One region of the Aliivibrio logei genome, then DNA from elsewhere that is predicted to be linked to it. Evidence: predicted binding sites of a transcription regulator. Region 1 holds the regulator's gene; each other region holds the start of a gene.

Region 1 (5,607 bases):
AGCACGACGTTGAATATCAAACGTCCACTCCCCGAAACGAATTAAATTTGATTCATCTAATTCTACGGGTTCATTTGCTAATGACATACGCCAAAATAGATTTTTAACTCGGACTAAAAGCTCACGTAACTCCACAGGTTTTGTTACGTAATCATCCGCACCCATCTCTAAACCTACGATGCGGTCAATACTATCAGTTCGTCCTGTAACTAAAATAATACCAATATTAGACTGGCTGCGTAATTCACGCGCCAATAATAAACCATCCTCTCCTGGTAGGTTTATATCAAGCATAATTAAATCAACTTTTTGTTCAGCCAAAACAGTTCGCATTTCTGCGCCCGTTTCAGCCTCGCTCACTTGATATCCCTCGGCTTCAAAATAGCCTACAAGCTTAGAGCGAGTTACCACTTCGTCTTCAACAACTAAAATGTGATAGCTCATAATTTTCTCTTTTTTTTATGGTTATTAGGATGGTTCTTATTACATTCTATTCATATATTGTAATAATGCCAATTCTCAATTGATATTTCTGTATATTATTTGATTCAGAACAAATCTTGTCGCGTATTAATCTTTGCTAATATCTTTATACACCCTGTTAATGATAGGTGCTATTCCTTTTCACACTTATGCCGTACAATTATTTAGTCAATTTTTTGGAGCTTATTTTACATGAACGAACTAAATGCATTTAATGAACAACGTGCTGAAATTTATTGGTGGTTATCTAGCCTATTTGCACACGAGCTAACTAAAGAGCAATTAGAGCAGTATAACAGTTTTGAGATTCGTACCTTTTTAACGAACCTTTCTGAAACTCCAGAGCTAACCGACTCTATTTCTTCAATTGTAACAAAATTGAATGAATTACAAACACGCGAAGATGCACAGCTTGAACTATCGGCTGACTTCTGTGAAGCGTTCTTAGGCTCTGATAAGAACAGTGCGCTTCCTTATGCTTCAATGTATTTAGATAAATCACGCCTTCTTAATGCGAAACCGGCACAAGATATGCGTGATTTATTAGAAAAATACAACATCACTCAAAAAGCTGAATTCAATGAACCTGCAGATCACATTGCTATTGAGTTAGATTTCTTAGGCAATCTAATTGTCATGACGAATCAGCAAACAACGGAACCAGAATTCGAGCAATTCATGGCCGCACAACTGCAATTTATTAACGAGCAGTTATTATCTTGGGCGCCACGTTTTAACCAACTTTGTTCTGAACGAGATACATTTGGCTTCTATGCTGCCGTTACTCACTTCCTTGTTACGTTCTTAGAATTGGATGTAAAATTCCTAGCGGGCGAATAACAAAAGCATGTACAACTGGTAAGATAAGTTAACAATAGTGTGATATATATCAAAACGACTATTAAAATTTATTAAATCAGCAATTGTTTGCGCTACGCTTTATAGATAAAATGTGAACGCAAACGATAAAATTTGAATATCAATGAAAACCGCATTTATCGCGGTTTTTTTCATTTATACCACCTAGATTATTCTCTAATCTACTATTGGTAATATACTCACAGGGCCTATTTACCTTCCAACAATCTTTATTAAAAAATAAAGAGAGACTTTGACACTATTGTTGGAACATAAATAGCCCCTTAATAAATTAAGGCTTTTAATATGGCTACCATTAAAGACGTTGCGAAACTTGCTTCTGTTTCGACAACCACCGTTTCTCATGTAATTAACAAAACTCGATTTGTTGCAGAAGCAACTCAAAAACGAGTATGGGAAGCCGTTGAAGAACTAAACTATGCACCGAGTGCCGTTGCTCGTAGTTTAAAGTGCAACACAACTCGAACTATCGGCATGCTAGTTACCCAGTCTTTTAATCCATTTTTTGCCGAAATGATGCACGGTGTTGAGAACTACTGTTACAAGCAAGGTTACACATTATTTATGTGTAATACCGAAGGTGATCTAGATAAACAAAAGCACTACCTTCGTATGCTGGCAGAAAAACGTGTCGATGGCTTATTAGTTATGTGTTCTGATCTAAATGAACAGTTATTAGCACAACTTGAAAAAAACACAGAATTACCAATGGTAATCATGGACTGGGGTCCAGATAGCCCTCATACCGACAAAATTATTGATAATTCTGAAGAAGGTGGTTATTTAGCAACAAAACACCTGATTGAAAATGGACACACAAAAATTGGCTGTGTTACCGGTCAGCTTGATAAAGCAACCTGTAAAGAACGAATTCATGGTTTCTACAGAGCTTTATCTGAAGCAAATTTAACGTCAAATCCAGATTGGATATTTGAAGGTGATTTTGAGTGTTCTTCTGCCTCTAAATCTGTTGAAAAAATGCTACAGATGGAAGATAAACCAACTGCATTATTTTGTTTTAACGACATTATGGCATTAGCGGCTATCAGCAAAATTCAACAAACTGGCTTACGTGTACCTGAAGATATCTCAATCATTGGTTACGATAACATTGAACTTTCTGCATATTTCTCTCCACCATTGACGACGATTCACCAACCTAAACGTCGCGTTGGTAAGACCGCCGTTGAAATATTGTTGGAACGAATCAAAGATAAGCACCATGAAAGACGCATTTTTGAAATGCATCCAGAAGTGGTAACTCGGAAAAGTGTCCATAAACTGTAACAATGAGTGATGCATTAATCATAAATATGCAAGTGAAAAAATATTTATTTATTTAAAACTTGAACTGGCATAACAGAAAATCATCCTTATTTTCTGAACCAATGTCACATAACTTACAAGTGGACAACATTTCATTTTATTGATTACTATATCATCTTAACTGTCACGAACAGGGCAAACTGTGCGAAAGCTCAGGACGCAAAGCTTCCGGCCTACGTATTTATATAAGGTAGCGGGGTTGCCGATGGCAGGTATTTATATCTACACATTGTTAATTTTTACTTAGAAATAACAATGTGTGGTTTTGAACTTGCTACTATTTCCTCGGGCTCAGTTGTTTAGTGACATAGACTTACTAACCGAGAATTATTGCAATGGATAAACCAATACTAAAAGATTCACTTCGATTACTTTCCTCTCTAGGGAAAATCACTTCACGCTCCATGTTTGGCGGCTTTGGTGTTTTTATTGATGACACAATGTTTGCACTTGTTGTTCAGGACAGACTGCATTTGCGAGCAAGCGATAACACTATTAATTTATTTAAAGACCAAGGTTTTGAACCTTACGTTTATAAAAAACGTGGTTTCCCCGTGGTAACTAAATATTTTGCTATTTCACCTGAATGTTGGGATGAACCTGATTCAATCCTAATTCAAGCTGTTGTTGCTTTAGATGTTGCTAAAAAAGACAAAGAAAAACAAAAAACAGCAGGTCCCTCTCGAATTAAGGATTTACCCAATCTAAGATTAGCGACAGAGAGAATGCTGAAAAAAGCAGGAATAACGACCGTAAAAGAACTAATGGAGACGGGATCTGTAAACGCTTATAAAGCGATTCAACAGACTCATTCAAGTTCTGTTAGTGACGAATTACTGTGGTCGCTTGAAGGAGCGATTAAAGGTACTCACTGGTCTGTTATCTCTACTGATATTAGAAATGAATTAAGAAAACAACTTTAAATACATTTTCCTACATTTATTTTACATTCGCCCTACTCTTATGTTGTCTTTACCTGTATAAATTAAAGACAACATAAGGCTAGGAAATGAATTATGAATAAAAAATTACTCTTATTAATCACTCTTCTTACAGCCTTTGCTGTTATCTTTTTTAACTTTGGTCATCTATTTACTCTAGAGCAGGCTAAGGCATACCATCAAGCCCTTCAAAGTGACATCCAAGAAAACCTTTTCTTTTATAGCACCCTTTATTTCTTTGGTTACATTACCGTCACTGCATTATCAATACCAGGCGCCGCAGTAGTCACATTGCTTGGTGCGGCCTTATTTGGTTTTTGGTGGAGCTTATTATTGGTTTCTTTTGCCAGTTCCATTGGTGCTACTATTGCCTTCCTAAGCAGCCGTTATTTATTAAGAGAATGGGTTGATCGTAAATTTGGGGACAAATTAATTTCCATCAATCAAGGTATTGAAAAAGATGGCGCTTTTTACTTACTGACTCTTCGTTTAATTCCTATATTTCCATTCTTTCTTATTAATTTAGTCATGGGATTAACAAAACTAACCGCCGCTCGGTTTTACTTATTTAGTCAATTAGGCATGCTGCCCGGAACCATGGTATTTTTAAATGCCGGAACTCAATTAGCTGAAATAACCTCACTATCAGGGTTAATATCACCAAATATACTCGGCTCTCTTGCTCTTCTTGGTTTATTTCCAATCGTTGCAAAATTTATTATTAGTTATGTTCAGAAAAAACGCACCTCTTAAAATTGCGAATAAGAGATAGACATTATTCTATCTCTTATTCCTTCTCTCACTGATTACCTGCAGGATTCATTTTACGTTCATGTTTAATAATTTATACTGCCTGTAGTTTAATTTTTAGAGTGCGTATTTATGTTTACTCGTCAGCCATTAGCTATACTTATATTTAGCCTCTCAATGTGTTTATCGCCATTGAGCTTTGCTCAAGATCATGCAATTCCCGCAGTTCAAGATATTACCCTCCCTCTCAATACAACCATTGAGTTTGATGAAGACCGTGATGAAATTATCATGGCTGTAGAACAAGGCCTTATTAAGCCTTTCTCTGCTCTTTATCAGACAGTAAACCAAGACCTTTATGGCAGAATCATAAAAGTTGAGTTAGAAGAAGACGATGATGAATGGACTTATGAACTAAAACTTATCTACGAAAATCAGATCATAAAAGTTGAATACAACGCGTCTTCTCTTCAAATGCTAGAGCTTAAAGGCCGTCATCTACAAAAGGTTATAAAATAATAATATGAAAATTTTAGTTGTTGAAGATGACCAACGTTTAGGTCAACAAATTATTGACGCTCTCGAAGCAAACAACTGGACACCAGAGCTTTCTCAAGATGGTATTGATGCATTATACCGTGCAACGTCAGAATCTTGGGATGCCATTGTTCTCGATCTAGGTTTACCTAAATTGGATGGGTTGACGGTACTTAAAGGCTTAAGAGATGAATCAGTCAATATTCCTGTCATTATTTTAAGTGCTCGTGATACGTTAACTCAACGCATTGATGGCCTTAATGCAGGGGCTGACGATTACTTAACGAAACCCTTTGAATTACCAGAGTTAATCGCCCGCTTACGCGTTCAACTTCGTCGCGCTTCAGGCAGTGCCTCTTCAGTATTAAAAATCGGTAATTTAAGCTTAGATACGTGTTCTTCTAAAATTGTTTGGTGTGGTGAAACTATCGAATTAACCGCATTAGAATATAAAGTTGTTGCTTACTTTATGCATAACAAAGAAAAAGTCATTTCTCGAACGGAATTAGTCGAACATATCTACAAACAAGATTTTGATCGCGATTCAAATACTATTGAAGTGTTTATTGGACGAATTCGAAGAAAATTATCGCCTTCCGTAATAAAAACAGTGCGTGGACTTGGGTACCAACTTAATGCCGAATAACAAAAGTAACTTCAAGCATTTAAGTTTAAAAAATCGCTTATTGTT
Region 2 (5,607 bases), on a different contig from region 1:
GATGAAAAATAGGTTCAGAGATGTCCCCTTTAGGAATAGAGATGCTTTCGCCCGTTTCAGTATTCGTTACTGAACGTTGGTTTACTGCATCAGAGACCGCACGTTTAATTTGGTCTTTGTGGCGACGAATAAAGCGCTGTCTGTTGACGGTGCTTTTCTTTTTTCCGTTCAATCTTCGATCAATAAATTGAGCCATAATATGTCCCCCTATATTTTGGTAGGGGCAGCCTATGAGATATAGGCTGCAACGTCCTGTTGGTTGATTATGAAGATTTACGAACGCGTAGGTACCACTCAGCAAGCAAGCGAACTTGTTTTTTGGTATACCCTTTCTCCATCATACGAGCGACAAAATCATCGTGTTTTTTCTGATCATCTGTTGATGTTTTCGCGTTAAAAGAAATTACTGGCAGTAAATCTTCTGTGTTTGAGAACATTTTTTTCTCAATAACAACACGCAGCTTTTCATAGCTGGTCCATTTAGGGTTGTGGCCGTTATTATTGGCTTTGGCTCTAAGAACAAAGTTAACAATTTCATTTCGGAAATCTTTAGGATTACTTATCCCTGCGGTTTTTTCTATTTTTTCTAGCTCATCGTTTAATGCTGAGCGATCAAATAACTGACCAGTATCTGGATCTCGATATTCTTGATCTTGGATCCAAAAATCGGCATAAGTGACGTAACGATCAAAGATATTTTGTCCGTATTCTGAATAAGATTCTAAGTAAGCGGTTTGAATTTCTTTACCAATAAACTCAACGTATTTTGGTACAAGAAAACCTTTCACAAATTCGGTGTATTTATCGGCAACATCTTGAGCGAATTGTTCTCGTTCAATTTGTTGTTCAATGACATAAAAAAGGTGAACGGGGTTTGCTGCGACTTCGGTTTGGTCAAAGTTAAATACGCGTGACAGAATTTTGAAAGCGAATCGAGTGGATAGGCCTGACATGCCTTCATCCACACCAGCAAAATCTTTATATTCTTGATAGCTTTTTGCTTTTGGATCCGTGTCTTTCAATGTTTCCCCATCATAAACTCGCATTTTAGAGAATAGAGATGAATTCTCAGGATCTTTTAGGCGCGAAAGTATGGTGAATTGAGCTAAGATGCCAAGGGTGCTTGGTGAACAAGGTGCTTGAGATAACTCACTGTGTTCTAACAGCTTTTGGTATATTTTTATTTCTTCAGAAACACGTAAACAATATGGGACTTTAACGATATAAACTCGATCTAAAAAAGCTTCGTTGTTTTTGTTGTTTCGGAATGTTTGCCATTCTGATTCGTTTGAGTGAGCTAAAATCATGCCGTCAAAAGGCAATGCTGATAAGCCTTCTGTTCCATTAAAGTTTCCTTCTTGTGTTGCTGTTAGAAGGGGGTGTAGTACTTTAATTGGTGCTTTAAACATTTCGACAAATTCCATTAAACCTTGATTGGCTTTACAGAGTGATCCTGAATAGCTATAAGCATCGGGGTCATCTTGGGCGAAATGCTCTAATTGACGGATGTCTACTTTACCGACCAGAGAAGAGATGTCTTGGTTGTTTTCATCACCGGGTTCAGTTTTAGCAATACCGATTTGGTCAAGAATAGAAGGGTTTACTTTAATCACTTTAAATTGCGTGATGTCACCGCCAAATTCGTGCAACCTTTTCGCTGCCCAAGGGGACATAATAGAACGTAGATTTCGCTTCTCAATGCCATATTCTTTTTTTAATAGTTCACCATCTTCGGCTACGTCAAATAAGCAGAAAGGATGATCATTTACAGGACTACGAACGCCATTTGCACTTAATACATAAATTGGCAATTGTTGCATGAGACTTTTTAGTTTTTCGGCAAGTGATGATTTACCACCACCAACAGGGCCGAGTAAATAAAGGATTTGTTTGCGCTCTTCTAAGCCTTGAGAAGCATGCTTTAGGTAAGACACGATTTGTTCAATTGGCTCTTCCATGCCATAGAAGTCTTTGAATGTCTCATAGCGAGAAATCACTCGGTTTGAGAATATACGACTAAGCTGAGGATCAAGAGCTGTGTCAATGACTTCGGGCTCACCAATGGCCAATAAAAGTCTTTCTGCTGCATTGGCATAAGCACTTTTGTCCTGACTACATAGTGATAAGAAATCTTGCAGTGAAAGCTCTTCATCTTTTGCCGCTTCGTAACGGGCTTGATAGTGGTCAAAAATACTCATATCCATTTCCTCTTGTCATCCGTTTTTTTTATTACACATCTTAAGGTTAGTAACTAAACCCTTATTTTGTCCAAGAAAAAACCGAAAATAGAATAAAAATTGATCGAGAAATGCGGCAACACGCAGGTATAAAAAAAGCGAACTTAATAAAGTCCGCTAATTGATATTTTGATTAATAGGCTTAATGACTATTTGCTGTGGAATTGCTCACAAGCCAATAATGTGTTTTCAATTAAACTTGCTACGGTCATTGGACCAACGCCACCAGGAACGGGAGTGATATAGCTTGCTTTTGTTTTGGCTACATCAAATTCAACGTCACCAATGAGCTTACCTGTGTCTAGACGGTTAATACCAACATCGACCACAACAGCGCCTTCTTTTATCCACTCTCCAGGGATAAAGTTTGGTTTGCCTACCGCAACCACAACAAGATCTGCTTGGCGAATGTGATGCTCTAAATCTTTTGTGAAACGGTGACAAGTCGTCGTGGTGCAACCAGCAAGAAGCAATTCAAGGGTCATTGGGCGACCAACAATATTTGAGGCCCCAACGACAACAGCGTGCATCCCTCGAACTTGAATATTGTAGCGATCAAGTAGAGTGATAATGCCTTTTGGTGTGCATGAACGTAATTTTGGAATACGTTGAGATAGACGCCCTACGTTGTACGGGTGAAATCCATCGACGTCTTTTTCTGGATCGATATGCTCTAAAATTTTAGTGCTATCCATTCCAGCAGGAAGAGGTAACTGAACCAAAATGCCATCGATTTCAGGATCTTGATTTAGTGTATCAATTAATGTCAGCAATTCCGCTTCTGTGGTCGTGGTTGGTAAATCATAAGATTTTGATACGAATCCAACTTCTTCACAGGCACGGCGTTTACTTCCTACATAGACTTGAGACGCAGGATCTTGTCCTACCAAAACAACGGCTAGACCAGGAGCACGCAGTCCGGCCTCTATGCGGGCTTTTACACGAGCACCGACTTCAGAGCGAACAGTTTGAGAAATAAGTTTTCCATCGATAATTTGAGCGGTCATAGTGATCCTTTCAAGGGCTTGGACTGATTGACGTGCGCATTGTCTCAGAATTAAATAATAATAGCTACAACGCAAACGTTTGCTTTTTGCTGTTTTTGAAGATGATAAATCGTCGAACCAATAACAAGCACCTTTAAATCAATGTAATATGTATATATTGAATCAAAGAATAGACAATATGCCTTTTTTTTCAGCACTCAGTAAGATAATGATAAGAAAAGGATTGATCTAGTTTCGTATATTCGTATAATCCTACCCCATAGAGCGCCCTTAGCTCAGCTGGATAGAGCACCTCCCTTCTAAGGAGGTGGTCGAAGGTTCGAATCCTTCAGGGCGTACCAAATTGAAAAAGCCGCAATAACTGAAAAGTTACTGCGGCTTTTTTCATATCTGTCATATCCATTTTTAATATGCTAGCGTTAGCTTAATTTACTTTTAATGGATTAAATGATGTCGATTTGGAATTCCCTTTCACTTAGTACTCGTTATTCTGAGCTTCCTCCACTTCTCTTTACTCATGTACCGCCACAACCGTTAAACAATGTCCATTGGATAATGTGGAATGAAAAACTCGCTAAACGGTTTAATTTGCCTTTAGATCCTGCGGCAGATGCTGAGTTATTATCTGGTTTTTCTGGAGAGGTTGTTCCGTCTCAATTTTCTCCTTTGGCAATGAAATACGCTGGGCATCAATTTGGCAGTTACAATCCTGATTTAGGTGATGGTCGGGGGTTATTACTGGCTGAGATCAAAGATAAAGCCGGTGCCAGTTTTGATATTCATTTAAAAGGGGCTGGTCGAACACCTTATTCTCGCTCAGGGGATGGGAGAGCGGTATTACGATCGACGATTCGAGAGTATTTGTGCAGCGAAGCGATGTTCGGATTAGGTATTCCTACCACAAGAGCGTTAGGGATGATGGGTAGCAATACGCCTGTTTATCGAGAAGGATATGAAACCGGAGCATTGTTACTTCGTGTGGCAGAAACTCATGTTCGCTTTGGTCATTTTGAGCATCTCTTTTATTCGAATTTATTGGGGGAACATAAATTATTAGCGGACAAAGTCATTGAATGGCATTTTCCAGATTGCTTAGATAATGATAATCCTTATGCCGCTATGTTTAATGAGATCGTTGATCGTACGGCTAAGATGATTGCACATTGGCAAGCGGTGGGTTTTGCTCATGGTGTAATGAATACGGACAATATGTCTATCATTGGGCAAACATTTGATTATGGCCCTTTTGGCTTTCTTGATGATTATGAACCGGGATACATTTGTAACCATTCTGACTATCAAGGACGCTATGCATTTAATCAACAACCAAGAATTGGCTTATGGAATCTATCTGCCCTTGCTCATGCTTTATCTCCACTGATTGATAAGGTCGATTTAGATCAAGCGCTAGAACAATACGAAGTGCAATTACATGGTTATTTTAGTCAATTAATGAGACAAAAATTAGGGCTAATAACAAAGCAAGACGGAGATAGTCGATTATTTGAATCAATGTTTGAATTATTGTCTCAAAATTCGGTGGATTACACGCGTTTTTTACGAGAGTTATCAAATGTTGATACTCATAATGAGCAAGCGATTATTGATTTATTTATCGATCGAGATGCGGCGAAATTATGGGTTAGTTTATACGTAACTCGTTGTGAGAAAGAGCATGAGACAATGGCCTCTCGATGTAAAAAAATGCGAGAAGTTAACCCTAAATATATTCTTCGAAACTACCTAGCACAGCAAGCGATAGATAAAGCACAAGAAGGGGACTATAGCGAACTAGAAGCTTTGAGTTTATTGCTTCGGTCGCCTTTTGATGAACATATTGAATTTGAACATTATGCGAATTTACCTCCGAGTTGGGGTAAGAAAATGGAAATAAGTTGTTCGTCATAACGGAAATAAGCAGCTAGGTTAGCTGCTTATTTTTCATCTGATATTTATTGCTTCTCTTTTAGATCATGGAGCATCAGTTCAGTGACTTCATCTACAGAGTACGTATTGTCAGTATTTGTATAGCCTTGAGCTAACACTGACCATTGTTGATAAGGCTGATTTGGTAAAAAGAGGGCAATAAAGATACTCGCTTTTTGTGAGTCATCATTATCATCAATACCTATTGGTTGTATTCCCGTTAATAAGCCTGTTTTTTCTAGAATGGCCATATCTTTAATGTTTTCTTCTATTCCTAAGCCATAACCAATATAAAAATCAGCGTTACTAACATCATCTGTAAATAAGTATCCCTTTTGTTCTAGGGATGCTTTCAATGCTTGTGAGAATCGTTGTTCTATGTCTCTGTTATTTAATTCTTTATTTAAAAAGTTAGCACTAATTTTAGGGTGCCAAGC
Region 3 (5,607 bases), on a different contig from region 1:
ATTTAACTCGATTATCAACGATTAGTGCCCTTTCTGATAGTGTCACAATTGAACAACTAGACGATGTAAAAATCGTCCGAGTGCGTCACAGTAAAGCTGAAGCGGCAATCTCACTTCATGGTGGTCATGTGTTATCTTTTAAGCCAACACAAGGTGAAGAGCTTATCTGGATGAGCAAAGACGCTATCTTCCACCCAGACAAAGCCATTCGTGGCGGTGTGCCTGTATGTTGGCCTTGGTTTGGACGTATAGAAAACCCAGCTCATGGGTTTGCTCGTAACAGCCAGTGGAAATTAATTGAACATAAAGAAAATGAAAACGGTGTAATGATTTCTCTAGGCTTGTCGGCTTCAGAAGAAACAAAAGCAATCTGGGCTTTTGAGTTTGAAGCACGATTAAATATAACTATCGGCGATGAACTAACCATTACACTTGATGCTAAAAATACAGATAACAAGCCTTGGAACTGCTCTGGTGCGTTACATACCTATCTAAACATCTCTGATATCCATACGTCTGTCATCACCGGAATGGGAGATCGTTACATTGATGGTCTATTAAATGGAACAACCTGTACTGGTGGTCATGAGCTTAAGATCAATGAAGCCGTAGATCGTGTTTACACAGAATCAGAGTCAACATTAGCTATTAGCGATAACCTTCGTACAATTACAGTAACTAATGAGGGTAATAATGCCGCGGTTATCTGGAACCCATGGGCAGAAGGAGCAGAAAGCATGGGCGACATGAATAATGATGGATATTTAACAATGGTCTGCATTGAATCGACTTATCATGCAACAAGTTTAGAAACAGCAAAAACAATTCAACCAAATGAATCATTTACATTAAGTACGATTATTCGCGCTTAATTGAACCAATAAAAAAGCGGAGATAAAATTAATTATCTCCGCTTTTTTTCATTCTAAGCACACTGTTATTATCTTTCCCAGTATGACTCTTCTAAACTGTCTTCGCGTTCAGGTAACCCACGAGATAATCGTGGTGAATGCTGAGCCAAAACCTCAAAGCTTACTCGGTTTGAGTATTTACATACTTGAGATAATGAAGAGTACGTTAAGTAAGAATGTTGATGCTTACTTGAATTCGGTACATTATTACGATGGTAATGATTTGCAGCCATATCATGCAACAATGCAGACAAAGCACCATCACCCGCGCCATTCGTATTTTTGATTTTCTCAGGACCACCCATGTACGGTGAAATATGAGAATATACTTTTGTCGGCTGATCACAACTTGCTTTAACTGCTGGACGACTGAATTCATATTGATTAAATTCAGCGATTGTTCCGGGAAGTAATGGCAACGATGTTTCACGTTTCGCAGATTCTTCTGTGTAACCTGCCATGTACAGTCCAACAGGGCCAGCAGTACATAAAACAAGATCAACCCACTCAAGGGCTTTATCTGCCGCTTCTAATGGGTCAGAAGCACCCGTTAATGCTTCACCTTCTTCTTCATTCATTGCCACAACAGACACATGATCACTTAGGAAGTCACGCCAATATTGAGGATCATCTTGAACAACAAATTTGGTCCCCATTGTTAGGACAACAGGCACATCATATTTCTTCGCGTACTCAATGGCTTTCATGGTTGCTTCAGGCATTGGATCACCCTCTTTACAACGAACAAGATAAGCCGTTAATACTAATGCAGACGCATTTTTAAAGATCTTTTCAGGGATACTATCAGCACGAAGTTGATTCATATCCCCTTCACTAATTGCAAACGTACGCTCGCCATCTTGACTAATTAAAGCAAAACAACGGCCTATTGCACCAGGTACAGGCTGAAGATAATTCAAATCCATACGGCTTGAAGTATTACAAAGGTAACGATAAGAATAACTACCAATATGGATATCTTCACTCATAACACCAAGCAATGTTGATTTATCATCAGCAAGCACGGAATAGTTATGAAGTGTATTACCAATCGTGCCACCAGCGTATTCGTTGGTGATCATATTGTTATCTTTAAGCTCATTATAAAGCATTTCCGCTTTATCATTATCGATAACCAGTGAGTGTCCTTTACTCAAGCCATACTTTTCAATAAAAGCATCATCAATTCTAGCTTCAATATCCACTAAGGTTTGATCAATACCAATAATGTGCGTACGCGACATTTTTTTGGTTTCTTGAGCTTGACTCACTAATGGATCACGAGCGTGAACAGGAAAATAATGCTTGGATTTACGTTGACCTGGAAACTTCATAAAATAATCATTCAACTGGCTAAGGGAATAAGTGCGGAAGTTTAGCCCTTGCTTAACGCCCTCGCAATACCTCATATAGCAACCTTTTAAAGGCAAACGTTTGCTATTCGTAATTATTTAAGTCGCTAGCGTTCATCTCTATATTCATGGTAATTTAGAGCGTATTTTTTGAAGGTAACTACCATGACAACTGAACTACTTAGCTACGATGACATTATTGAAGTCGCTTACGATATTTTCCTAGAGATGGCTCAAGATAACCTTGAACCTGTTGATGTTGCTCTTTTCACTCTACAATTTGATGACCGCGGTGCGGCTGAAGTCGTTGATACTCGTGACGACTGGGCTGAGCATGTTGGCTTTGAAGTAGATGGCGAAGTATACGCAGAAGTTCTAATTGGCTTAGTAAACGAAGAATCTGATGTATTGGACGATGTATTTGCTCGTATGTTAGTAAGCCGCGATCCTGAACATAAATTCTGTCACATGCTATGGAAACGTGATTAATTAATAATCACTCTATATTATCGACAATATAAAGGGGCTATTTGCTCCTTTTTTATTGAGTTTCGTATTATCTACCCCCATTATTTCTTTATGCTCACAAACTACTTAATGTAGAAAATAATAAAGGAATAACATGTCGCAATTTCAATCTCGATGCCATTCTTGCCAAGGCATAAACCGTCTTCCTATCGAACGTATTAACGACAAACCTACTTGTGGTCGCTGCAAGGAACTCTTACTAGATGGAAAACCATTAGAAGGCACTAGTGAAAACTTATCCATATTATTAGACAGCGAACAACCTATTGTTATCGATTTTTGGGCACCTTGGTGTAATCCGTGTGTCGGCTTCTCACCTGTCTTTGAAGACGTTGCCGCTGAACGTAATGGCCAAGTTCGTTGTGTGAAAGTAAATACAGAAGCCCAACAACAAATTGCAGCACAATATCAAATCCGTTCAATTCCAACGATCATGGTTTTCAAAAATGGAGAACGTGTAGATATGATCAATGGTGCATTGCCAAAAGGTCAATTTGATCAATGGTTAAACCAAGCACTACTTAAATAGTCAGTCACAACCCTGTCAAAAGATCAAAAAAAGCCCCTTTACTGAATAACCAATAAAGGGGCTTACATTTCTATCTATTTATCAAATACACATTAATTTGAAAAACAGATTAACCGATGAACTCAACACCATTCATGTACTTACGCAGTACTTCAGGAATTGCAATTTTGCCATCCGCTTGTTGGAAGTTCTCTAGAATCGCAACCATTGTACGACCTACAGCAAGACCAGAACCGTTTAGTGTATGAACCAATTCTGGTTTCTTCTCGCCTTGACGACGGAAACGCGCTTGCATACGACGCGCTTGGAAATCCCACATGTTTGAACAAGAAGAAATCTCACGGTACGTTTCTTGTGCTGGAACCCATACTTCTAAATCGTATGTTTTACGAGAACCGAAGCCCATATCACCAGTACAAAGAATCACTTTACGGTAAGGAAGTTCAAGAAGTTGAAGTACTTTCTCAGCATGACCTGTTAGTTCTTCAAGAGCAGCCATTGAATCTTCTGGTTTCGTGATTTGAACTAATTCAACTTTGTCGAATTGGTGCATACGAATAAGACCACGAGTATCACGACCGTAAGATCCTGCTTCAGAACGGAAACACGGTGTATGTGCCGTCATTTTCAATGGAAGATCAGCTTCTTCAGTAATTGTATCACGTACCATGTTTGTTACTGGCACTTCCGCTGTAGGGATAAGAGATAGCATCTTAAGAGGAACATCACTTACTTGCTCTGTTAGCGGGCTTGTATGGAATAAGTCTTCACCAAACTTAGGCAATTGACCAGTACCATATAGGCTGTCGTGGTTAACTAAGTAAGGTACATACATTTCCATGTAGCCGTGTTCTTCAGTATGAAGATCAAGCATGAATTGCGATAAAGCACGGTGTAAACGCGCAAACTGACCTTTCATAACGATGAAACGAGAGCCTGAGATTTTAACTGCACTTGCGAAATCAAGGCCATCCGCAAGCTCACCAAGAGCAACGTGATCTTTCACTTCAAAGTCGTACGTTAGCGGTGTACCCCAACGTAATACTTCTACGTTTTCATCTTCATCTTTACCATATGGTACTGACTCATCAGGAAGGTTTGGTACTGACAAAGCGATGCTTTCAATTTGTTGTTGAAGCTCAGCAAGTCCTGCTTTTGCATCATCTAGTTCTGAACCTAGTGTTGCAACATCAGCCATGATGCGATCTGCTTCTTCATGATCGCCCTTCGCTTTTGCTTGACCAATGGACTTCGAACGGGAATTACGCTGCGCTTGAAGATCTTCAGTGATAACTTGAAGGGATTTACGTTGTTCTTCAAGGGTGCGAAGTGTCTCTACGTCTAGCTTAAAGCCACGACGTGCCAGTTTCTCTGCTGTTTCATCCAGCTCTGTACGAAGTAATTTTGAATCAAGCATTTGTAATCCTATGCCTTATTGGTCATTGTGCGTTCAAAGTAAACAGAACCCACTTAAAAATAAAATTTTGTGCAATTTTCAGTTCAAAATTGCGATTTGAATAAGATACCGAAAATGCCCTTTTATTGGTAGCGTTTTAAGGGACTGTTTTGATCTAATTGGGCTAAATACTCTAGCTTTTCACTAATTTTGGTTTCTAGACCACGTTTTGTTGGAAAGTAGTACTTACGATCCTGCATTTCTGGAGGGAAATAGTTCTCACCAGAAGCATATGCATTAGGTTCATCATGCGCATAACGATAATCTGCACCATAACCCATGTCTTTCATTAATGAGGTTGGCGCGTTACGTAGGTGATTAGGCACATCATAATCTGGCGAGTTAATCGCATCCATTTGTGCTTGTTTCCATGCGGTATAAACTGCATTACTTTTTGGTGCACACGCCAAATAGACGACCGCTTGTGCTATCGCTCTTTCGCCTTCTGCAGGACCAAGTCGAGTAAAACAATCCCATGCATTCAAAGCCACTTCCATTGCTCGTGGATCAGCGTTACCAATGTCTTCTGATGCAATCGCTAATAATCGACGTACTACATACAGAGGATCGCCCCCTGCTGCCATAATTCGTGCAGCCCAATACAAAGCAGCATCCGGATTTGAACCACGAATCGATTTATGAACCGCTGAGATTAAGTCATACCACATATCCCCTTTGTTATCGAAACGTGCCAGTTTTTCACCAGCAACTTCCGCTAATAAAGGTAAATCCACCACTTTTTTACCTTCGTGGTTTTCTTCTGCCATATCATGCAACAACTCTAAATAATTTAGAGACATGCGTGCGTCACCAGACACTAAATCAGCTAAT
Region 4 (5,607 bases), on a different contig from region 1:
CAGCATAAGCTGACCGTTTTTTATAATCCCAATACTAAAGGATTATTTTTTGGGAATGTTCTCTAAAATGGCAACCATTTGTTCCCAATAAAGAGCAACCGTATCAATTTTTACTTTCTCATCTGGAGAATGAGGAAACTTGATGGTCGGACCAAATGAGATCATGTCCATTTTAGGATAAGGTTCTTTAAATAGACCACACTCTAAACCTGCATGAATTACCATTATGTTTGGCTTATTTCCGTAAATGCCTTCGTAGACATCACGGAACACATGCATGATTTCAGAATCTGCGTCTGGCTTCCAACCTGGATATGTACCAGAGAAGCTGACTTGTGCTCCTGCTAATTCAGCCACAGATGAAAGCATTCCTTCAACCATGCTACGGCCAGAATCCATTAATGAACGGATTAGGCATAGAATTGTGATTGTGCTTTCTTCAGTAGTAATAACGCCCACATTTAAAGACGTTTCTACCACACCCTCAATATCATCACTCATGCGGATAACACCATTTGGACAGGCATTTAGTGTCGCAATGAACGGAGTTTGAGTGGCTAGTGTCAAGACGTTTTCAGCAAAGGCTGTCTCGTTGATACTTACAATATTCGTTTCTACTCGACCTAATTCGTCTTTCAATAGATCGGTATAGAAAGTAAATAGTTCAGCCAGTTTTGCTTCATTCTCAGCAGGAACGGCAACCGTTGCGAATGCTTCACGAGGAATAGCATTACGTAAGCTACCACCACGGAATTCAACAAGGCGTAAATCCAGTTCAACAGCGTGGCCAGCAAGGAATCGACCCAGTAATTTGTTTGCGTTACCACGACCAGTATGAATGTCACAACCAGAATGGCCGCCTTTTAGGCCTTTTAGTGTAATTTGACGAGTAACATAGCCAGCAGGCAGTGCTTCACGTTCGATCATTAATTTGATAGCACCATCAGCACCACCAGCACAACCCATGTAGATTTCACCTTCTTGTTCTGAATCGGTATTAAGAAGAATGTCACCTTCTAACCAACCAGCTTCTAAACCAAAGGCACCAGTCATGCCTGCTTCTTCATCAATGGTTAATAATACTTCTAATGGGCCATGCTTCAATTCTTTTGAGGCTAAAACAGCAAGACATGAAGCCATGCCCATACCATTGTCGGCACCCAGTGTTGTGCCTTTTGCTGTAACCCACTCACCATCTATATATGGAAGGATTGGATCGTTAGTAAAATCATGGTCAGTATCTTCATTCTTTTGTGGAACCATATCAATATGGGCTTGAAGTACAACACCCTTGCGATCTTCCATTCCCGGCGTTGCCGCTTTTTTGATGAATACATTACCGGTAGGATCGCGGCGAACATCAAGACCTTCGCTTGTTGCCCAATCAATAATATATTGAGCTAATGCATCTTCATGTTTAGATGGGTGGGGGATAGAACAAATTTTATCGAAAAATTGCCAAATAGGTTGTGGTGTTAGTTGACTGATCTCAGACACAAGTATCTCCTTTTGAAAACAGTGAATAGCAAATTAATGCGCTGTCTTTTTGGGTAATTGATTATCAATACAAATAAGTATACCCCTCAAATTAGCTAATTACTCTGTTTGATATCGTAAATTTATTGAATCTTCTTTACTAGGATTAAGGAAAAAATACAGACACATAAATAGCAAACGTTTCCGTTCTTTAGTTACGTAATATTTCGATTGATTGACTATTTAATGTGTTTTGTGTGATCCACTTCAAATTTTTGTTGTAATAAAGTTTCAGTGAGAGTATAGTTTACTCATCTGCTAGAGAGTCTTCAGATACTGTAAATGCTCATAGGATGAGTCCGATTTATCGCCTCCAAGGAACCGAGATCAATTTTATTGTTTTTAACTATCAATTGATAAGGTGATATTATGTACTGCATAAGCTCTTCTAAATTCTGGAATCAACGCTCTGTATACACAAGTCAATTTGTATACCCAATGAGCTTTGGTTACTAATAAAACTTCGGTTTTATACGTTAAAGTTATACCCCTATAATTGGAATTCTAATTTACCCGCTTGGGTTATATTACATTCTCCGCCATCCAAAATATTTGGGTGGCGTTTTTTTTGCCTAAACATTCTCCTCTATGTATCCAACCTCTTAATAAATATTATCTTTTTCTATTAGAGCATCCACTTTATTTACTATTAACACAGTAAAAGATAAATAATCGCTAGAAATTCCCATAATACCTCTTTATAATTCTCAGCCAATCGATTACGCAAACGTTTAATCTGTATAAAGCAGACTAGGAATGAGCCCCAATGCTTGAAAAACTATTTCAACTTAAAGCTAATGGTACGAACGTTCGTACTGAAATTATTGCCGGGTTAACCACCTTCTTAACAATGGCTTATGTTATTTTTGTGAATCCAGCAATCTTGGCTGATGCAGGAATGGATAAAGGCGCTGTTTTTGTTGCAACGTGTATTGCTGCTGCAATAGGGTGTTTTATCATGGGATTTGTTGCTAACTTCCCAATAGCTCAAGCTCCAGGTATGGGGTTGAATGCGTTCTTTACCTACACTGTTGTATTGGGAATGGGTCATACATGGCAAGTAGCGCTCGCTGCTGTATTCATGTCAGGTGTGTTATTTATTCTTCTAAGTTTATGTAAAATAAGAGAGTTGATTATTAATTCGATTCCTCTTTCTTTACGCACTGGTATTTCGGCGGGTATTGGTTTATTTCTGGCTTTCATCGCTCTAAAGAATTCAGGCATAGTTGTCGATAATCCGGCAACTTTATTGTCTATTGGTCATATTAATAGCTTTCCTGCAGCGATGGGGGCATTGGCTTTATTTTTAACCATTGCTTTAGTTCATCGTGGCTACAAAGCGGCTGTTATGATCGCTATTTTAGCTGTTACTGGACTTGCCTTGCTCTTTGGTGAAGTTCAATATGCTGGCATTATGTCAATGCCACCAAGTCTTGCACCTACATTTTTACAACTCGATTTTTCAGGTGCTTTTGATATTGGTATGCTAAGCGTTGTTTTTGCTTTCTTATTCGTTGATTTGTTTGATACTGCCGGTACGTTAGTTGGTGTATCTCAAAAGGCAGGGATCATGGATAAAGATGGCAATATTCCTCGTCTAAATAGAGCTTTGCTTGCGGATTCAACGGCGACATCTGTAGGGGCTTTATTAGGTACATCAAACACAACATCATACATTGAAAGTGTTGCAGGTGTAGCAGCCGGTGGTCGAACTGGTTTGACGGCTGTTGTTGTTGGCATTTTGTTTTTATTGGCTTTATTCTTTGCTCCATTAGCTGGGATGGTTCCTGCTTATGCAACGGCCGGTGCGTTGTTTTATGTCGCAATTTTAATGATGTCGGGTCTTGTGAGTATTGATTGGAGAGATCTTACTGAAGCGGCGCCAGTTGTTGTGGTATGCTTGCTAATGCCTTTAACCTTCTCTATTGCTGATGGTATTTCATTAGGCTTTATCTCTTATGCAGCGATTAAGTTGTTAAGTGGTAAAGGTCGCGATGTTCATATCAGCGTTTGGGTTCTTGCTGCACTATTCACGCTGAAATTTATTTTTACGGCATAGTTGTTGTTAACTGTGCCACTGAGAGGTTTTGTCTATTATGGCTAATAAATTTGTAATAACTTGGGATAACATGCAGATGTATACTCGTCAGCTTGCTGAACAGTTACTTCCTGCTGAACAATGGAAAGGTATTTTGGCTGTGAGCCGTGGTGGACTTGTTCCTGCGGCAATTCTAGCTCGTGAATTAAACATTCGTTATGTTGATACCGTATGTATTTCAAGTTATGACCACGATCATCAGCGTGATATGACGGTTGTTAAAGCGATGGAAGGTGATGGTGAAGGTTTCATCATCATTGATGATTTAGTTGATAGTGGTGACACTGCGGTTAAATTGCGTCAAATGTACCCTAAAGGTAAATTAGTCACTGTATGTGCAAAACCTGCAGGCATTGATTTAGTTGATGCGTATGTTGTCGATATTCCACAAGATACGTGGATCGAGCAACCATGGGACATGGCTGTAACGTACGTAGATCCTATTTGTAAAAAATAAGCTTACGTTATAACCAATAGAAAATGACTCTTTTAAGGGTCATTTTTTTTGTTTGTTATTTATCGATATTAATTAAATTCAAGAGTAAGTTGATTACCCTATTTATAGGCTTTCAGTATATAGTAGGCCTAATTACTTTATGTATATCGGTGTTTGATATGACCCAGCCTGAAAGCGAAAATCTCTCTGTTAAGTTGTTTAAAACCAATAAGCAAGCTTTAGAAACCTCTTGCCTTGTGCCTTATCTTCCAAGCAGTTTAGAACAGATATCAAAAAATTCAGAACGAAATTGGTATCGCGAACTTCGTCGTCCTCAATGGATTTGGCAAGGGGTTGATCCGATTGAGTTAGAAGGGATTTTGTCTAAAATGGCAAGCAGTGATAAAGACAGAACGAAACCTGAATGGTTAGATACTGTCACCGGATATCGCGCTGGTAACTGGGCTTATGAGTGGATTAATGCAGGAATGGAGCATCAGAAATGTGCGTCAGACCTTGAAGGGAACGAGGCTGCGGAACGTTTTTTTAAAGCCAGCTTATATTTTAGTATTGCCGGTTATCCGCATATAAAAGGGGATAATTTAGCCACTCAGGCACAGGTACTTGCGAGCAAAGCTTATGATATGGCGGCAAAACAGACCTCTCACCGAATTGAAAAGATTTTAGTCCCTTATGAAGGTCGAAAAATCACCTGTTATTTGCATTTACCGAATACTGAAAAACCGTTACCTGTCGTTATTGTTAGTGGTGGTATGGATTCGTTGCAAACGGACATGTGGTCTTTGTACCGTGATTATTTAGCGCCAAATAATATGGCAATGCTAACATTAGATATGCCATCGATTGGACACAGTTCGTACTGGCCGCTAACTGAAGACTCAAGTTGCTTGCATCAAGCTGTGCTAAATTATTTACCTCATATTCCTTGGGTTGATCGTTTTCATGCTGCTGTTATGGGGTTCCGATTTGGTGGAAATGTCGCATTGCGGTTGTCTTTTCTTGAACCGAATAAACTGAAAACTTGCGTTGCTCTTGGTGCTCCAATCCATCAAGTGTTGTCAAACTCAACACAACTAAAGAAAATGCCAAAAATGTATTTAGACATATTGGCATCTCGCTTGGCAAAACAAGTGGTGGACGTTAATAGTTTAACTGGGCAAATGAAAGCATGGTCTCTTAAGTACCAAGGCTTTTTATCTGGTGGAAGAAAAACATCGGTATCTATTTTAGCTATTGGGTTAGCGGGGGATCCTGTTTCTCCAAAATCAGATAATAAATTAGCGGCAATGTTCAGTAAATATGGTAAAGGTGTTGAGCTAAAAAATAAGACATTGCACAGTGGCTATGAAGACGCATTAAACCAAATGATTGAATGGATAAAAGAAGAGATGAAACACTAATCTGGCTTTTTATTTCCTTGATTTAGATGAAATGTCATAAAATCTTATTTTAGGCTTGTACTGTTCTGATTTGCTTGCTAAAAATAGGGTGATTTTTATATTATTATTACGATGAA

Evidence for each region. Region 1 encodes PurR, which represses purine synthesis genes. Its sites were predicted from a motif close to TNANGNAAACGTTTNCNTNA; they were not measured.
Region 2: folD (bifunctional methylenetetrahydrofolate dehydrogenase/methenyltetrahydrofolate cyclohydrolase FolD) is a predicted target of PurR. The motif match lies at 3,312-3,331, and genes of this name have one in related genera.
Region 3: A6E04_RS07955 (inosine/guanosine kinase) is a predicted target of PurR. The motif match lies at 2,334-2,353, and genes of this name have one in related genera.
Region 4: A6E04_RS11190 (NCS2 family permease) is a predicted target of PurR. The motif match lies at 2,256-2,275, and genes of this name have one in related genera.

What each region holds. Positions count from the first base shown of each region.
Region 1 covers NZ_MAJU01000029.1:163,870-169,476, reverse strand. Annotated here, with positions in the region: gene torR (two-component system response regulator TorR) at 1-444, opposite strand, end outside; gene torD (molecular chaperone TorD) at 676-1,323, shown strand; gene purR (HTH-type transcriptional repressor PurR) at 1,648-2,649, shown strand; cyclic di-GMP riboswitch class I at 2,813-2,895, shown strand; gene A6E04_RS18835 (TfoX/Sxy family DNA transformation protein) at 3,024-3,611, shown strand; gene A6E04_RS18830 (TVP38/TMEM64 family protein) at 3,705-4,382, shown strand; gene A6E04_RS18825 (PepSY domain-containing protein) at 4,512-4,898, shown strand; gene A6E04_RS18820 (response regulator transcription factor) at 4,903-5,562, shown strand; gene A6E04_RS18815 (ATP-binding protein) at 5,552-5,607, shown strand, end outside.
Region 2 covers NZ_MAJU01000008.1:982,722-988,328, reverse strand. Annotated here, with positions in the region: gene A6E04_RS08620 (YeaH/YhbH family protein) at 1-196, opposite strand, end outside; gene A6E04_RS08615 (PrkA family serine protein kinase) at 264-2,198, opposite strand; gene folD (bifunctional methylenetetrahydrofolate dehydrogenase/methenyltetrahydrofolate cyclohydrolase FolD) at 2,387-3,244, opposite strand; tRNA gene A6E04_RS08605 (tRNA-Arg) at 3,509-3,585, shown strand; gene A6E04_RS08600 (protein adenylyltransferase SelO) at 3,695-5,152, shown strand; gene A6E04_RS08595 (DUF4136 domain-containing protein) at 5,197-5,607, opposite strand, start outside.
Region 3 covers NZ_MAJU01000008.1:836,332-841,938, forward strand. Annotated here, with positions in the region: gene A6E04_RS07950 (D-hexose-6-phosphate mutarotase) at 1-872, shown strand, start outside; gene A6E04_RS07955 (inosine/guanosine kinase) at 941-2,245, opposite strand; gene A6E04_RS07960 (HI1450 family dsDNA-mimic protein) at 2,429-2,752, shown strand; gene trxC (thioredoxin TrxC) at 2,886-3,320, shown strand; gene serS (serine--tRNA ligase) at 3,430-4,737, opposite strand; gene A6E04_RS07975 (replication-associated recombination protein A) at 4,860-5,607, opposite strand, start outside.
Region 4 covers NZ_MAJU01000011.1:140,767-146,373, reverse strand. Annotated here, with positions in the region: gene A6E04_RS11195 (aminoacyl-histidine dipeptidase) at 43-1,497, opposite strand; gene vcdP (small protein VcdP) at 1,906-1,992, shown strand; gene A6E04_RS11190 (NCS2 family permease) at 2,303-3,595, shown strand; gene gpt (xanthine phosphoribosyltransferase) at 3,633-4,091, shown strand; gene frsA (esterase FrsA) at 4,250-5,491, shown strand.